3 regions of the Ruicaihuangia ninglii genome follow, and region 2 is predicted to be linked to each of the others. Evidence: predicted binding sites of a transcription regulator. Region 2 holds the regulator's gene; each other region holds the start of a gene.
The links. Region 2 encodes LexA, which represses DNA repair genes until DNA is damaged. Its sites were predicted from a motif close to TCGAACANNTGTTCGA; they were not measured.

Region 1: the regulator LexA is predicted to act here: its motif matches at 3,396-3,411, upstream of GO591_RS07120 (DNA polymerase Y family protein).
Region 3: the regulator LexA is predicted to act here: its motif matches at 1,652-1,667, upstream of GO591_RS02170 (HNH endonuclease signature motif containing protein).

What each region holds. Positions count from the first base shown of each region.
Region 1 is NZ_CP046619.1:1,500,635-1,505,877, reverse strand. Features, by position in the region: gene GO591_RS07130 (sensor domain-containing protein) at 1-946, opposite strand, end outside; gene GO591_RS07125 (glycosyltransferase) at 943-3,306, opposite strand; gene GO591_RS07120 (DNA polymerase Y family protein) at 3,422-4,981, shown strand; gene GO591_RS07115 (error-prone DNA polymerase) at 4,984-5,243, shown strand, end outside.
Region 2 is NZ_CP046619.1:1,111,320-1,116,562, reverse strand. Features, by position in the region: gene hisB (imidazoleglycerol-phosphate dehydratase HisB) at 1-351, opposite strand, end outside; gene GO591_RS05315 (histidinol-phosphate transaminase) at 348-1,424, opposite strand; gene GO591_RS05310 (LysM peptidoglycan-binding domain-containing protein) at 1,470-1,814, opposite strand; gene lexA (transcriptional repressor LexA) at 2,059-2,730, shown strand; gene GO591_RS05300 (hypothetical protein) at 2,801-3,184, shown strand; gene GO591_RS05295 (hypothetical protein) at 3,273-3,668, shown strand; gene hflX (GTPase HflX) at 3,760-5,243, opposite strand, start outside.
Region 3 is NZ_CP046619.1:443,319-448,561, forward strand. Features, by position in the region: gene GO591_RS02170 (HNH endonuclease signature motif containing protein) at 1-1,633, opposite strand, end outside; gene GO591_RS02175 (polyprenol monophosphomannose synthase) at 1,854-2,606, opposite strand; gene GO591_RS02180 (Gmad2 immunoglobulin-like domain-containing protein) at 2,732-3,568, shown strand; gene GO591_RS02185 (biotin--[acetyl-CoA-carboxylase] ligase) at 3,608-4,366, shown strand; gene GO591_RS02190 (PH domain-containing protein) at 4,370-4,924, shown strand; gene GO591_RS02195 (UDP-glucose dehydrogenase family protein) at 5,022-5,243, shown strand, end outside.

The DNA.
Region 1 (5,243 bases), 390 kb from region 2:
GCACGTCCTGCAGGCGCAGGACCAGCAGGTCTTCCCTGTACCGACCGAGCATGGTGCACAGCGCGGGATTGACCAGCTGCAGGTAGCCGTCGAAGTCGACGACAGCCATCCCGATCGGTGAATGGTCGAAGCTCAGCTCGAAGGTCTTCTCGGCCTCACGCTGACGTCGAAACGCCTCGCGCAGGTCGGTGATATCCATCGTCGTGCCGATGACCGTCGGCCGGGTGTGCCGTCCGGTTTGCTCAACATGCGCGCGGGTTCGCACCCAGCGGACATCGCCGTCCGGCCGCACCATCCGGTACTCGGTGGGTTGGATCGCCTCATGTCGCTGGAACTTGCGGTAGATCTCGTCGAGGATCTCGACGTCCTCCGGATGGATGGCGTTCACCATCACGTCCTTGCTCGCCTCGTTGCCGACGCGGTCCATGCCGAGCATCCGCCACAACTCATCAGACCACCAGCGCTTGCCGGTCTCGAGGTCGATCTCGAAGCTGCCGACATGAGCCATCTCCTGGGCCTCCGCGAGGCGGGCGGCGATCTTCTCCGCGGCCATCTGCTGCTTGCGCCGCGGCGTCACCTCGCGGATGGTGGCCATCCCGAGCGTGCCGTCGGGAATGGGCAGCGGCGCCAGCGAGATCTCGACGGGGAACTCGGTCCCATTGCTGTGCAGCGCGGTCAGCTGGAGACCGGATTCCAGTCCGCGCACATGCGGCTTCTCGGTGTACTCAGTACGGAACCCTCGATGGCCATCGCGGTAGCGCTCCGGCATCAGGGACTCGACCGGTTCGCCGACCAGCTCATCTCTGGAAGCACCGAAGAGCGCCTCGGTGGCGCTGTTGACCACGAGGATCCGGCCGGTGCCGTCGACGATGACGATCGCCTCCGGTGCGTGCTCGACGACCGCGTGGAACAGTTCGTTGTGGGTCTTGGTTTCCGTCTTGCTCATGTGCCGATTACCTGTTCGTTCCTCGATGCCTCGGTTCGTGCGAAGAGCACACCCGCCCTGAATCCCTGCGTGCTGCGGCGAACCCAGCGCACTTCCGCGACCTCGGGGATCTCCAGGCGATCGGGGATCTCGATGCTCACGAAACCACCAGGCTCGAGTCGTTTCTTGGTGAACAGGCGGGCGCCGCCGAAGCTGTAGTCCTCGACCGTCGCCGGCAGCGCCTCTGATGTCTTGGGAACGAGCACCGGCGCGGCGGCTCCCGTGCTGTGGCGACCGCCGGCGCTCTCCCGGCTGGTGGAGGTCGCCATGTCCGCGGTGAGCGGGCGCACGAGGGCGGGGGCGCTCGCCGGCACCCGGATGTCGCGACGGGCGTGCGCCGCGACCCGGCTCGCCGTGCCGGCCACGGTCCGACCCAGTGACGCCGTGAGCCGGGCACCCACTTCCCGGTCGTTGCGCACCCACGCCGGCGACGAGCTGAGCACGCTCACGAGGTCAATCCACTGGCCGGTCGACAATGGGTCAAAGACGAACCCGAGCGTGACGCCGTCGTTCGTGCCCACGATCCAGCGGCTCTGACCACTGACCCGACCCACTGGAGCGAGGTCAACCGCGGTGGGCTTGTGTGCGGCATCGACCAGGACACCTGCATCGATGGCAGCGCCGAAGGGCACGAAGATCCTGGCACCGCCCACGCTGAGGTCGACGATCCGCCCGGGGACCGAACCGAGGCCGGTGAACGACACGCTCACCGGCAAGTCGACCGGAACTCGCTCGGCGGTGCGGACCCTGGGCCGCTCGATGCAGATGAGCACCGCCATCAGCAGGCCCGCCGCGTTGTAGACGGTCCAGAGCACGCTGATGACGAGGGCGGCCAGCGAGTACGCCTGCGGGTTGAACACGAAGACGTTGAGCAGCCCGATGACGGACAGCGCCAGGAGCACAAGGTGCGGCAGCGCGATCCGCCAGTGGAACTGCCGATTACTCGACAGCATTCCCTTCGGGGTGACCGCGAACGCGGTCACCTTCAGCCCGAAGGTTTCGGCGACGGTTGAGATGGCGAGCGTCGGAGCCATGGCCAGTTCATAGACGTGGCTCCACAGGAAGCTGCGCCTGCCATCGGCGACGATCCGGAAACTCAGCATCGACGTCACGAAGAAGGGCAGCCAGAACACGGCGAGCCAGGCCAGCTCCGCGTTGACAGGCACGACGCCGAACAGCAGGAAGAGCAGTGGCGCGAGCAGGTAGACGAGCTTGAAGACACCGAAGTACCAGTAGACGACGCCGTCGGCATAGAGCCAGCGCTGCATCGGCGTGAACCCCGGCATCGTCAGCGGGTTCCACTTGCGCGCGGACTGCACGTTCCCGCGCGACCAGCGGTCGCGTTGCTTGAGCAGGTCGGGGAAGCTTTCCGGGGCAAGGCCGGCAGCGATGACGTCCGGCACGTAGGTGGCGCGGAACCCGGCCGACTGCAGCAGCATCCCGGTCGCCATGTCCTCGGTGATCACGCCCGTCGCGAATCCACCGATGGCCTCGAGCGCGGTGCGGCGGAACACCGTGTTGCTGCCGACGTACATGGTGGCGTTGAAGCGCGCCTTGGCACCCTGCAGGGTGCGCATGAAGAAGTCCTGCTCATTGGGCAGCACCTGCCCGGAGAACAGGTTGTACTGGAAGGGATCCTGGTTGTAGAAAGCCTGCGGCGCCTGCACGAACGCCAGCGCGTCATCGCTGAAGTGACCGACGGTCTTCTCCAGGAAGTCCTGTTTCGGCACCATGTCCGCATCGAGCGTGACGACCAGTTCGCCCGAGCTGTTCGCGAGCGCGTTGTTGAGGTTGCCGGCCTTGGCGTGCGAGTGGTCGGTGCGGGTGAGGTGCCGCGCCCCGAACTCATCCGCCAGTTCCCGGGCCTCGGCCCGGGAACCGTCATCGCAGAGGTAGACCGACACCGGGCCGGGATAGCGCAGGTTGACCGCACCAGCGAGTGTCAGCCGCAGGGTGCTCACCGGCTCGTTGTAGGTGGCGATGAAGACGTCGACGCTGGGGAATCGGCTGAGCGCCGACAGTGGAACCGGTGGGGGTGGCGCCGGGCTCCACACGACGACCGAGAAGGCGACGGTCTGCGCGAAGCCGATGATCTCAACCACGATCAGGGTGACCCCGACGATGGTGTCGGCGACCGAGCCGGTGGGAATGGTGAAGCCGATCCGCCAGGAGAGGTACAGGGCGCCGGCGATGAGTGAGAGCACGATGGCCAGGCGACGGCCGAAACCGGGTCGGGTGCGCTGCACCATCCAGATCCCTGTCATCAGCAGCAGCAAGACCGCCGGATAGACGAGTACCCACGGCCATCCCCACACCTGCACCGATGTTCCTCCCCGACCGGTGTTTCAGGCCACCCACCCGCGGCCCTTGTGGTCAACGATAAGGGGTTCGCGAGCACAGATTGACTGAATCGAACATATGTTCGAAGATAGAAGGGTGTTTCACCCCGCGTCATCCACAAGAACCCTCGTGTTGTGGTGCCCGGACTGGCCAGTCATTGCCGCAGCACAGTCACTCGACCTGGATCGTGACCTGCCGATCGCTCTCGTCGATCGAGGGCTGGTGTTCGCGTGCTCGGCCGCCGCCCGAGTGGAGGGCGTGAAGCGTGGCCTGCGCATCCGTGAGGCGCAGGCCCGCTGCCCGGAGCTCATCGTGGAACAGTACGATCCCGCCCTCGACGCCCGGGTGTTCGAGCCGGCGCTCGCCGAGTTGGAGCGGCTCACCCCCGGCGTGCAACTGCTGCGACCGGGAACCTGCGCCATCCGCTCCCGCGGCCCCAGCCGCTACTACGGCGGGGAACTGGCCGCCGCGCTGACCCTGCTCGGCCGGCTCGGGGAACTCGGCTTCGACGCCCGAGCCGGAATCGCCGACGGGCCGTTCACCGCAGAACAGGCAGCCCGGGCCGCTCAGCCCGCGACGCGGGTGCTGATCGTGCCGGAGGGCGGCGCGGCCGAGTTCCTGGCGCCACTGCCGATCGGCATCCTCGACCGGCCCGACCTGGTTGCCCTGCTGAAGCGGCTGGGCATCCGCACCCTCGGTGAGTTCGCCGCGCTCGAGGCCATCGATGTCGAAGGACGGTTCGGGGTGGACGGCGCACGCCTGCACGCGATCGCCTCCGGCCTGGATGCCCGCAGCGTCAGCCCGCGCACTCCGCCGGCTGAACTTGACGGCGTCGTCTGGTTCGAGCCTCCGGTCGACCGGATCGACCAGGCCGCGTTCGCGTTCAAACAGGCGGCCGAACGGTTCATCGACCAGCTGACCGCGGCGAAACTCGTCTGCACCGCGTTGCGGATCGAGGTGGATGCCGAGAACGGTGAGATCTCCGAACGCAGTTGGCTGCACCCGCGCTCATTCACCCCAGCGGAGGTCGTCGACCGGTTGCGCTGGCAGCTACAGGGCAACGGCACGGCGGACGGCGCCAGCGGGCTGAGCGCGCCGATCACCCGGGTACGGGTGGTACCGGAGAGCGTGGATGCCATCGGCAACCACGAGCGCGGGCTGTTCGGTGACGGACCAGACGAACGGGTCCACCACGCCCTCTCCCGGGTGCAGAGCATGCTCGGCCACGAGGGAGTGCTCACCGTCGCCATCGGCGGCGGCCGCACCCTTGCCGAGCGGGCGATGCTGGTTCCCTGGGGTGACTGGCCGGCATTTCTGCGCTCCCCCGACCAGCCTTGGCCGGGCAGTCTGCCGCAGCCGGCTCCGGCGACGGTGTTCCCCGCTCCGCACCCGGTGACCGTGTTCGCGGACAGTGGCGAACAGGTGTCGGTGGACGAGCGAGCGGGACTCTCGGCTGCTCCAGCTCGGCTGGTTGCGGCATCCGGTGCCTCGAAACAGGTCACCGCGTGGGCCGGTCCCTGGCCGATCGATGAGCGCTGGTGGGATGCCGAGCACTCCAGGGCGGCGCACCGGTTCCAGGTGGTCGACGATGACGGGCTGGCCTGGCTGCTGGTGCTCGACGCGCATGGCTGGTGGGCCGAGGCGAGGTATGACTGATTATGGGCTGGTCTAACCCCCCGATCCCGTGGTCCGAGTTCGAACGCCGCCTGTCGGACTCGCGTCGGCCCGGCTCCCGGCCGACGAACGCCGACGGCGGCGACAGTCCGGCGTGGTCGACCAAGCGGGAGGCCTACGAGCCCGCCGCGATCGAGAAGGCTCCGGATGCCGCGGCGGTGCCATATGCGGAACTGCATGCGCACTCCAACTTCAGCTTCCTCGACGGCGCGTCCTCCCCCGAGGAACTGCTCGAGGAAGCCTC
Region 2 (5,243 bases):
CGGCCGTCCGGAGATGTCGACGACGGCGCGAGCGAGGGCGTCATCGAGCGGCACGTGGGCATCGCCGTAGCGGGAAATCCCGGCCTTGTCGCCGACAGCTTCCTTGATCGCCTTGCCGAGCGAGATGCCAATGTCCTCGACCGTGTGGTGCACGTCGATTTCAATGTCGCCCTTGGCCTTGATGGTCAAATCGACGAGGGAGTGCTTCGCGAAGGCGGTGAGCATGTGGTCGAAGAACGGGACCGTCGTGCTGATGGCACTGACCCCGGTTCCGTCGAGGTTCAAGTCCAGTTCGATGCTCGACTCACTGGTCTCGCGTGTGATCCGCGAGACGCGGGGCTGTGCACTCATGCTTCGATCCTAGCCATCGCCTCGAGGAACGCCGTCGTCTCGGCTTCGGTGCCGGCGCTGACCCGGAGGTGGCCGTCGATGCCGAGGTCACGGATGATGATGTCCTGCGCAAGCAGGGTCTCGAAGAGTTCGTTGGGGTTGGCGACCCCGCCGAACAGCACGAAGTTCGACCAGCTGCGGTACGTCTTATAGCCGAGCCGCCGAAGCTCGGTGATGATCCGGTCGCGCTGGGCCTTGATGTCCTCGACCATCGCGAGCATCTCGTCGGCGTGCGCGAGCGCGGCGATCGCAGCGGCCTGGGTGAGCGCGGACAGGTGGTAGGGCAGGCGCACCAGCCGCAGCGCGTCGGCGATGGCGGGATCCGCGGCCAGGTAGCCGACTCGGGCGCCGGCGAAGGCGAACGCCTTGCTCATCGTGCGGGACACGATCAGGCGTGGCCGGCCCGGCAGCAGTGTGAGGGCGGTCGGCTGGTCGGCGGGCGCGAACTCGGCGTAGGCCTCGTCGACGACGACAATGCCGTCCGTCGCGTCATAGGCGGCGGCGATGGTGTCGAGTGAGACCGGAGTGCCCGTCGGGTTGTTCGGGGAACAGAAGAAGACCAGGTCCGGCCGCTCGGCCTCGACCGCAGCCACCGCGGTCGCTGCCGACAGTTCGAAGTCGGCGTCGCGCGGCCCGGCGACCCAGCGTGTTCCGGTGCCCGCAGCCAGGATCGAGTGCATCGAGTAGGTGGGTGGGAAGCCAAGGACGCTTCGTCCGGGACCACCGAAGGCCTGGAGGATCTGTTGCAGGACCTCGTTCGATCCGTTCGCCGCCCAGATGTTCGAGCGGTCGAGGCCGTGTCCGAGGTACCCGGCGAGGCTGTCGCGCAGGTCGGTGAATTCACGGTCCGGGTAGCGGTTCAGCCCACGGACGACCGCGGTGATCCGCGCGACGATCTCCTCTGCCACGTCGTCGGGCATCGGATGGGTGTTCTCGTTGACGTTCAGCCGAATTGACACGCTCTTCTGCGGAGCGCCGTAGGGCGACTGTCCGCGCAGGTCATCACGAATGGGCAGGTCAGCAAGAGAAGTCACCAACCTATTTTAGAGGCGTGCTCCTGAGCGCGGTTACGGGTGTCGTCAGTGACTGTAGGCGGACGGCAGCGCGAGGCGCAGCCCCGGGTGCACGTCGGCGGTGCTCACCTGGTTGAGCGAGAGGATGTCGGAGATGACGTCCCGCGGGTCGGCGTCGGGCGCGATCGACTCGGCGAGGCCCCACAGCGATTCGCCGGCCTGGATGGTGACGTACTCGAAGGACGCGGCGCTGCGGTCCGAGGTTGCGGTTGCTCCCCCGCCGTTGAGCGAGGTGAAGAGCACGCCGAGCACGAGCGGCAGGGAGACGAGACCGGTGATCACGATGCGGCCGCGGCGGGTGAGGCGCAGCCGGGTGCGGACGGGAGCAGGGGCCAGGGTGATGGTGCTCATGAGTATTACCTCCTTGAGGGTTTCGCATCCGGTGCTCGGCCGGGAGCCACCGGATGCGAAGCTGTGTTCCGAACATACATTCGAAAGAATCGCGGCGTCAAGGGACAATCTGCCCCTAATGCCACGACACTCTCGAATGCATGTTTGTTTCCACGGTGTTTGTGGATACAGTTTCGAGTGTCTGGAGACAGACAATCAGGGACCACCGACATTGCAGGTCGATGGCCGTGCGGAGGGGAGACCGATGGACGAGAAGGCTGAGCCCGAGCGCCGCACACGGCGCCGGAAGAACCTGAGCGAGAAGCAGCTCGCGATCCTTGATGTGATCCAGCGCTCGGTCTCCCAGCGCGGCTATCCGCCGAGCATGCGCGAGATCGGTGACGCAGTTGGCCTGTCCTCGTTGTCGAGCGTCACGCATCAGCTGAACCAGCTTGAGCTCAGCGGATACCTGCGGCGCGACCCGAACCGCCCCCGGGCGCTCGAGATCCTGATCGACCTCCCCGCGATCGAGGATTCGTCCGAGACATCCGCACCGGTGGGCGACGCGGCGATGGTTCCGATGGTCGGACGTATTGCCGCTGGCATCCCGATCACCGCCGAGCAGCAGATCGAAGAGGTCTTCCCGCTGCCTCGGCAGCTGGTCGGCAAGGGCGACCTGTTCATCCTCAAGGTCGTTGGCGACTCGATGATCGACGCCGCCATCTGCGACGGCGACTGGGTTGTCGTTCGACAGCAGAAGACCGCGGAGAACGGTGACATCGTCGCTGCGATGCTGGACTCCGAGGCTACGGTCAAGGTGTTCCGTCAGCGTGACGGGCATACCTGGCTGCTCCCCCGCAACTCGAACTTCGAACCGATCCTGGGTGATTTCGCCGAGGTGCTCGGCAAGGTCGTGGCGGTCCTGCGCACGATCTGACCGCCGGCACCCATTGCGCGAGGCGTGAGACCGCCTCTAGTGTGAGCCCATCTCACACTAGGAGGTGCACGTGTCTCTTCTCTTCCGTGTCGGCCAGGTGCTGCTCTGCGTGCTGTTCGCGTTGAGCGGTGTCATCGCCCTGTCCACGCTGTTCGTAGACGACCCCTTCCCGTTCGATGCTCAGGTACTGATTGCGTCGTTCGGCCTTGCCTTCGCTGTGCTGGGGCTGATCGTGGCAATCGGGCTCATCCGACAGCCGGCGGGCTGGTTGGCGCTCTGGACGCTGCCGCTGTTCCTCATCTCGCACGTCATCGTCCTGGGCACGTGGCTGCCTGATGCGGCGCTCGCTGGGATCGCGATCGTGGCGCTCCTGTTCTGCCGACCCGTGGGTACCTGGCGGTCACGGGATGGCCGCATCGACGACCGAACAGAAGATGAGAATGCCCTCACCTAGGTCTCCTCGGCATCTCATGGAGCCCGACGAGGCTGGTAGTCATCAAGCCCGCGGCATGGAGTCGGGTCTCGACGAGCAGGAGATGACTATGCAGAACAAGACCAAGTGGACCGCCATCGGAGCGGCATCGGTTCTCGGCCTGGGCCTGATCGGCGGCGGCGCGGTGGCCGCGGCCCACGCCACGGGCGTGAACGACGTCAGCGGTGCGGCGGTTGACACGCGCCCCGTCACCCAGACCAGCGGGGCGGCATTCGGCATCCCGAGCGCCCCGACCAGCGAGCAGACGGCACCGGTGTCGATGTCCGACCAGGCCGCGTCCGTCGTCGACTCGACCCCGAGCGTTGCCACCCCGGCCAGCCCCGTTTCAGCACCCAGCGCCGCCTCGCCGATCAGCGCACCGTCGGTGCTGTCGGCGCCGTCGGTCGCCTCGCCCGCGTCGCCTGCGTCCGCGCCGTCGGCCACGAGCCCGGTCTCGGCCGACTAGGCGCCCAGACGACGCCAGAAGTCCGCTAGTCGAGCTTGCCGAGACCGGATCTCGGCAAGCTCGACCAACGGTTTGCGCTGTTGCCAGGTGATCAGCGGGCGTGCTGCTCGACGAAGTCGCTCAGGCCATCCACTCGCGACGGGTGCACGAGCGCCTTCACGCGGGTGCCCTTCTCGAGGTACTCCGTCTTCAGGACTCGCCCCTGCACGTGCAGGCGAGAGATGACTTCGCCCCGGTCGTAGGGCACCAGCAACGTCATTTCCACCTCGGGGGCGGGCAGCAGGTCGGCGATCCGTTGCTGCAGCTCCTCGACGCCCTCGCCGGTTCGTGCCGACACGAACACGGCGTCCGGTTCCAGTCCGCGCAGCAGCAACCGCTGGTCGGCGTCCAGGAGGTCGGCCTTGTTGAACACGACGATCTCGGGGATGTCGCGCGCGTCGATCTCGCCGATGACATCTCGCACGGTTGTGATCTGGCTGGCCGGGTCGGAGTGCGCGCCGTCGACGACGTGCACGATGACCTCGGAATCCTTGACTTCCTCAAGTGTTGACCGGAACGCCTCGACCAGCTGGTGAGGCAGGTTCCGCACGAACCCGACCGTGTCGGCCAGCGTGTACAGCCGCCCGTCCGGGGTGTGCGTGCGGCGGACCGTCGCGTCCAGGGTTGCGAACAACGCGTTCTCGACGAGCACGCCGGCCTGGGTGATCCGGTTGAGCAGGCTCGACTTGCCGGCGTTGGTGTATCCGGCGATCGCAACGCTCGGCACCTCGTACCGGCTGCGGTTGGCGCGCTTCGCCTCACGGGCGGGCGCGAAGCCCTTGATCTGCTTGCGCAGCTTGGCCATCCGGGTGTGGATGCGGCGCCGGTCGAGTTCGATCTTGGTTTCACCTGGTCCGCGGCTTCCCATGCCGGCGCCGGCGGATCCGACCTGGCCACCGGCCTGGCGGCTCATCGACTCACCCCAGCCGCGCAGGCGCGGCAGCAGGTACTCGAGCTGCGCGAGTTCGACCTGCGCCTTGCCCTCACGGCTCTTGGCGTGCTGGCTGAAGATGTCGAGGATCACCGCGGTGCGGTCGATTACCTTGACCTTCACGACATCCTCCAGCGCACGGCGCTGGCTGGGTGCGAGCTCGGTGTCGGCGACCACGGTGTCGGCGCCGACTGCCCTGACGATGTCGGCCAACTCCTGCGCCTTGCCGCGGCCGAGGTACGTGCTGGGATCGGGATTCGGGCGGCGCTGAAGCAGCCCGTCGAGCACAGCCGCACCGGCGGTCTCGGCAAGTGCTGCGAGTTCGCGCAGCGAGTTCTCGGCGTCTTCGAGGGAGCCACCGGAGTACACGCCGATGAGCACCACGTTCTCGAGCCTCAGTTGCCGGTACTCAACCTCGGTGACGTCCTCGAGCTCAGTCGACAGTCCGCGAACGCGGCGGAGCGCCGCACGGTCCTCACGCTCGAACTGTTCACCGTCGCGCTGGTCGCTGTAGTGATCGGCGTCCTGAAGCGCCTCCGCTCGCCCTCCGAAGCGGGCGTAGCCAACCGATCGGGACTGCTCGGCGGCCAGCACACGGTCGACCG
Region 3 (5,243 bases), 670 kb from region 2:
CGCTGGGTAGCGAGGTTTCGCTGGGTGGTGGTGTTTCGCTGGGTAGCGAGGTTTCGCTGGGTGGTGGGCTTTCGCTGGGTGGTCGGCTTTCGCCAGGTGATCTGGCGCCGATGGGCACATCGACTGGCGCCGGGGCCGGGGCCGGCGCCTGGGCCCGGGCAGGAAACCGAGTGCCGCCTCGTCCGCCCAGGGCATTCCGTGCCGGGCTCATCACGTCGCGCAGCACGGCACTCTTGGATGGCATCGGAATGGGCGTCTGCTGCGGGTCCTCGCTGGGCGGCGGGATCAGCAAGTAGCTGCCACCTCGCCGAATAACTTGCCAGCCGTTGTTGTGCAGCAGCAGGTGATGGAAACGGCAAAGGAGAACCCCATCTGCAGTGTCGGTCTTCCCCTCGTCGCGCTGCCACTCTTCGATGTGGTGGGCCTCAGTCATGTCAGCGCAGACCGGGCACCCCGGCCAGAGACATCCGCCGTCTCGGGCGGCGAGAGCGACGCGTTGACCGGGACTGAATAGCCGACGTTTGCGTCCCAACTTCAGTGGCTGTCCATGGCCATCAACGGTGAGCAAGAGGGCGCCCGCGGTGCAGATGATTCGTTCTGCCGTCTGAACGGAAACCGGGATATCGCTGTTTTCGAGGCGCGCGGGACCACGTCCGCTCTCGAGGTTGGGCGCTGCAACCAGCACCCGGACGGCCGGCAGCCGCGTCCCGAGGATTTGACGCGTGTCGGCGCTGCCGGTGCTGATCGCCAACCGCAACAGATCGACCATGGCATCGTGCACGTACTGGTCGGTCGTCCGCGGGTCGTCCACGACTCGCTGTGCCCAGGCTTTCCCTGCGGCGTCGACGAATCGGGGCCCACCGCGGCGGGGCGAGGTGATCTTGTCGTACAGGTCGTCGAGCAAGGCGGCGGTCTCGACATCCGGATCAAGGATGAACCTGGGCAGCCCATTCGGCCCCGTGACCCGTCGGAACGACCGCTGCTGATGAAGGAACTGCTCGCGTTCCGCAATCAACGCGTCATCGAGCTCTTCCCGCAATGACCGGGCCAGGGAGAACACCTGCCGCTCATCGGCCGGCAGACCAGCGGCGTGAGATTGTCGGAGGCTCTGCAACAGAACAGCGGCCGCGTTCATCAACGCGGCCGCTGAGATGGTCTCGGTCACCTCACCGAGCCCGCGCTCTATGCCGTCGAGGGCATCGGCCGAGAGCCAGCCCGCTCGGACCGCGTCGATCGCGTCGGTGAGCCATGGCTTCGTTGGTGGTGGAGCTGGAGCTGAAGAATCCGGATCAGCCGGGTGCTCGCGCATGATTACGCCCACCCGAACCTGGCGGGCGGCATCCCGAGGCGTGGTACCGGTGGTCTGCTGGACGAACTTGGTCGTCGAGCCGAAACCCTTGCGCTGTACGAGCCCATCGTGCCCGTTCTCGCGCACCGAACGCGCGGCGATCTCACCGGTCACCTCGGTGGCGCGGGCGTCGAGCATCCGTCTGGCGTCGGCGAACTGACCATGCACCGCTAGCAGCACGTCATCCGACAGCCCTTGCAGCGCAGCCGACGAGACGGGCACGCACCCGACGGCGGCGACTAGGTCGGCCACCGTCTCCTCGTATGTAGCTGCGATTTGTGGCATGCATCCATTGTTTCAGCTTCGAAGATAAATACGAATGCCTTTCGAATAAGTCGTCAAGAAATTTTTTGGGGAGGAGAGGACGGGCGGGAAACAGGGAAGGAGGCGCGCTGGGCAAGCTCAGTCAACGGGTAACCGTCTCGATCAGCGCGTGAGAGGCCCGACCAGCGGATGGCAAGCCCGATCAGCGCGTGCAAACCGATCAGCCGCGCCACCCGGTCAATCAGCGGGTGCGGCGTCCGAACCGCCGCCGCAGCCCCCACCAGGTCACCCGCGCCATCGCTTCGAATACGATTGCGCCGCTCATCTTGGATTCGCCGTGTTCGCGCTCCCGGAAGATGATCGGTGTCTCCGCGACGCGATGCCCGGCATCCAGCACTCGCAGCGCCATGTCGACCTGGAAGCAGTAGCCGCGGGAGTGCACGTCTTCAAGTGGCAGCTGGCGCAGCACGTCTGCCCGGTAGGCACGGAAGCCGGCAGTGGCGTCCCGCACCGGAATTCGGAGCGCAATCCGCGTGTAGCCATTGCCGGCGCGGCTCAGCCAGCGCCGGGGCCATGCCCAGTTGACGACCTGCCCGCCGGGCACCCATCGGGAGCCGATGGCGAGCCCAGCACCCTCCGCCACCGCGGTCAGCATCGCAGCCAGAGCGCTCGGAGGGTGCGACCCATCGGCGTCCATCTCGACGATCACGTCGTAGCCGTGCTCAAGCCCCCAGCGGAACCCCGCCAGATACGCGGCGCCCAGGCCCTGTTTGCCGCCGCGGTGCAACACCTGAATGCGTGGGTCGGATGCCGCCATCCCATCAGCGACCCGACCCGTGCCGTCCGGGCTGTTGTCGTCGACGACGAGCACGTCGACCGTCGGCTGTGCGGTGAACAGCCGCTCGAGCACCGGCGCGAGATTGTCCTTCTCGTTGTAGGTCGGCGTGATGACGAGCACCCGCGCCGCAGCCGGGCCACGGCTCGATTCGATCACCGGCCCATTCTGTCAAATATGAGCCCCAGCCAGAGACGCCGGACTAGTCGGATAACTGGTTGACAACGATCGGCTCTGTCCGCCGCCGCGAGGGTTAGATTTCAGCGCAGAAAGGGACCACGCTCATGGTTCGGCACCGGCTATCTATTCTTCTTGCTGCAGCGGTGCTCGGCGCCGCACTGACCGGCTGTGACGGTTTCCCCGCCCTGACGCCGTCGCCCACCCCGCCGGTCTCGCCCGGCACATCTCCCACCGAGCCCACGACGCCCGATCCCACGACGCCCGTGCCGACGGCGACCAGGTCGCCGACGCCGTCGGGATCGCCCTCGTCGCCGCCTGCCGAAGCCGCCATCATCATCAACCTCCCCCGCGAAGGAGCCACGGTGGAGGTTCCGTTCACGGCCAGCGGCACCGCGAACACCTTCGAAGCGGCACTCACCGTGGATGTCGTGAACCAGGCGGGCGACATCCTGTGCCTCCGCCACATCATGGCGACCTCCGGAAGCGGCACTCGAGGCACGTGGGAGGCCCGGCTCGGATTCGCGCCTGAATCCACCGGGGACGAGCCTGCAACGCTGCGTGCCTATGAATTGAGTGCCGAGAACGGCCGGCCGATCAACGTGGTCGAGCGCCCGATCGTGATCGCCAGCGACCGCCCGCCGATCCTGCTGACCAGCCCGGTCTGCGGTGACAGCGTTCCGTCGGGAGGCAATCTGGCGATCCAGGGACTGGCGAACGTGTTCGAAGCGGCGCTGACCGTGGAGATCCGGGATGCTTCGGGCGCAGCCGTGTTCACCCGGCAGCTGATGACCGCTGAAGCCGGCGTGGAGTCTCCGTTCGGCGAGATCGTGACACTCCCCACGCTGGCCCCTGGCTTCTACGATGTCGTCGCATTCAACATCAGCGCCGAGGACGGCAGCATCCAGAACGAGTTCCCGGTGCAGATCGAACTCCGCTCCTGACGGCGCCTTCAACCTGCCAGGTCACCGTAGCCTTGAGTCATGCACCTGCCGCGCAGCCTCGAGGCCTTCCCACAGATCCGTGTCCTCGAGCAGACCGGCTCGACGAACGACGAGCTGAAGGGCGGCTCGGATGCCGGGGACTTCAGCATCGTCGTCACCGATCACCAGACCGCCGGTCGTGGCCGGCTGGGCAGGGTCTGGGTGGCGCCGCCGGGGCAGACGCTCGCGATCTCGGTGCTGCTGCGGCCGGGCACCGGCGCGGACAGCTTCGGCTGGCTGCCGCTGATTGCCGGGCTGGCCATGTCGCGCACCGTCAGCCGGCTGCTGCCTGACGCCAGCGTCGGCCTGAAGTGGCCGAACGACGTGCAGATCGCCGGACTCAAGGTCAGCGGCATCCTTGCCGAGGTGACCGGTGACGCGGATGCCGTCATCCTGGGCGCCGGCCTGAATCTCTCGATCCCGGCGGACCAGTTGCCGACCCCGGTTGCCACTTCGGTCGGCCTGCACGGCGACGGCGATCCCGACCGGGCGCTTCAGGGCTACCTGTCCGAGCTGCACGGGTTGTACAGCGCGTTCCGTAAGGCGTCTGGGGATGCCGAGGCCAGCGGCATCCGGAGCGCGCTGATCGAGGCGTGTACGACCATCGGCCAGGCGGTCAAGGTGCAGTTGCCCGGCGGTGAGATCCTGACCGGCGAAGCGACCGGTGTTGACGAATCAGGGCGGCTGCTCGTTCGCACCTCGGATGGCTCCGAAGTGGCTGTCGCGGCCGGTGACGTTACCCATCTGAGGTATGAATAAGGAATGTCCCCTGAGCCTTACACCGCGCCCGTCGCACAGGCTCCCGAGGCGGTGGTAGCGCGACTGCGGTCCCACGGACGCGCGCTGGTCTGGCCGACGATCGCGCTGTTTGCCTCGGCGTTCGGCACCGCCTACTTTTACGGACGATTCGCCGAGCCATGGCAGAACATCGCGGTGCTGGCCGCCGGCCTGCTAGCCGTCCTGCTCCTCTGGTTCGTGCCGCTGCTGCGCTGGCTCGGCCGTAACTACACCATCACCACTCGCCGCCTCGTGCTGCGCACTGGATTCTTCGTACGGGTGCGGCAGGAGCTGCTGCACAGCCGCGGTTACGACATCACGGTGCGCCGGAATGGGCTGCAGCTGATCTTTCGCAGCGGCCACGTCCGGATCAACACCGGGCTGGAACATCCGGTTGTGCTCAAGGACGTTCCGCGGGCGGACCTCGTGCAGGCCGCGCTGCACGATCTGATGGAGCGCAGCCAGAACCCGATCGCCGCCCGTCGGCAGGAAGAGCAGTCCCGTGCTGACGACGCGACGGCCGTGTGGGGTAACCGGTAATCGTCCGCAGTCAACCGGTGTGTCGCTAACCGGTAACGACGCCTGTCGTTCACCCGCAGGACGCCTGCCGACTACCTCTCGCGAATAGTTTGCTCGCGTGAAGATCTCCGTCATCGGATGCGGTTACCTCGGCGCAGTGCACGCGGCCAGCATGGCCAAACTCGGCCACACCGTCGTCGGTGTCGATGTCGACGAGCAGAAGGTGGCGGCGCTCGCGGCAGGGCATGCTCCCTTCTTCGAGCCCGGTCTTCCCGAACTGCTGGTCGAGGGCAAGGACAGGCTGCGCTTCACCACCGACATTGCGGATGCCTCTGAGGCA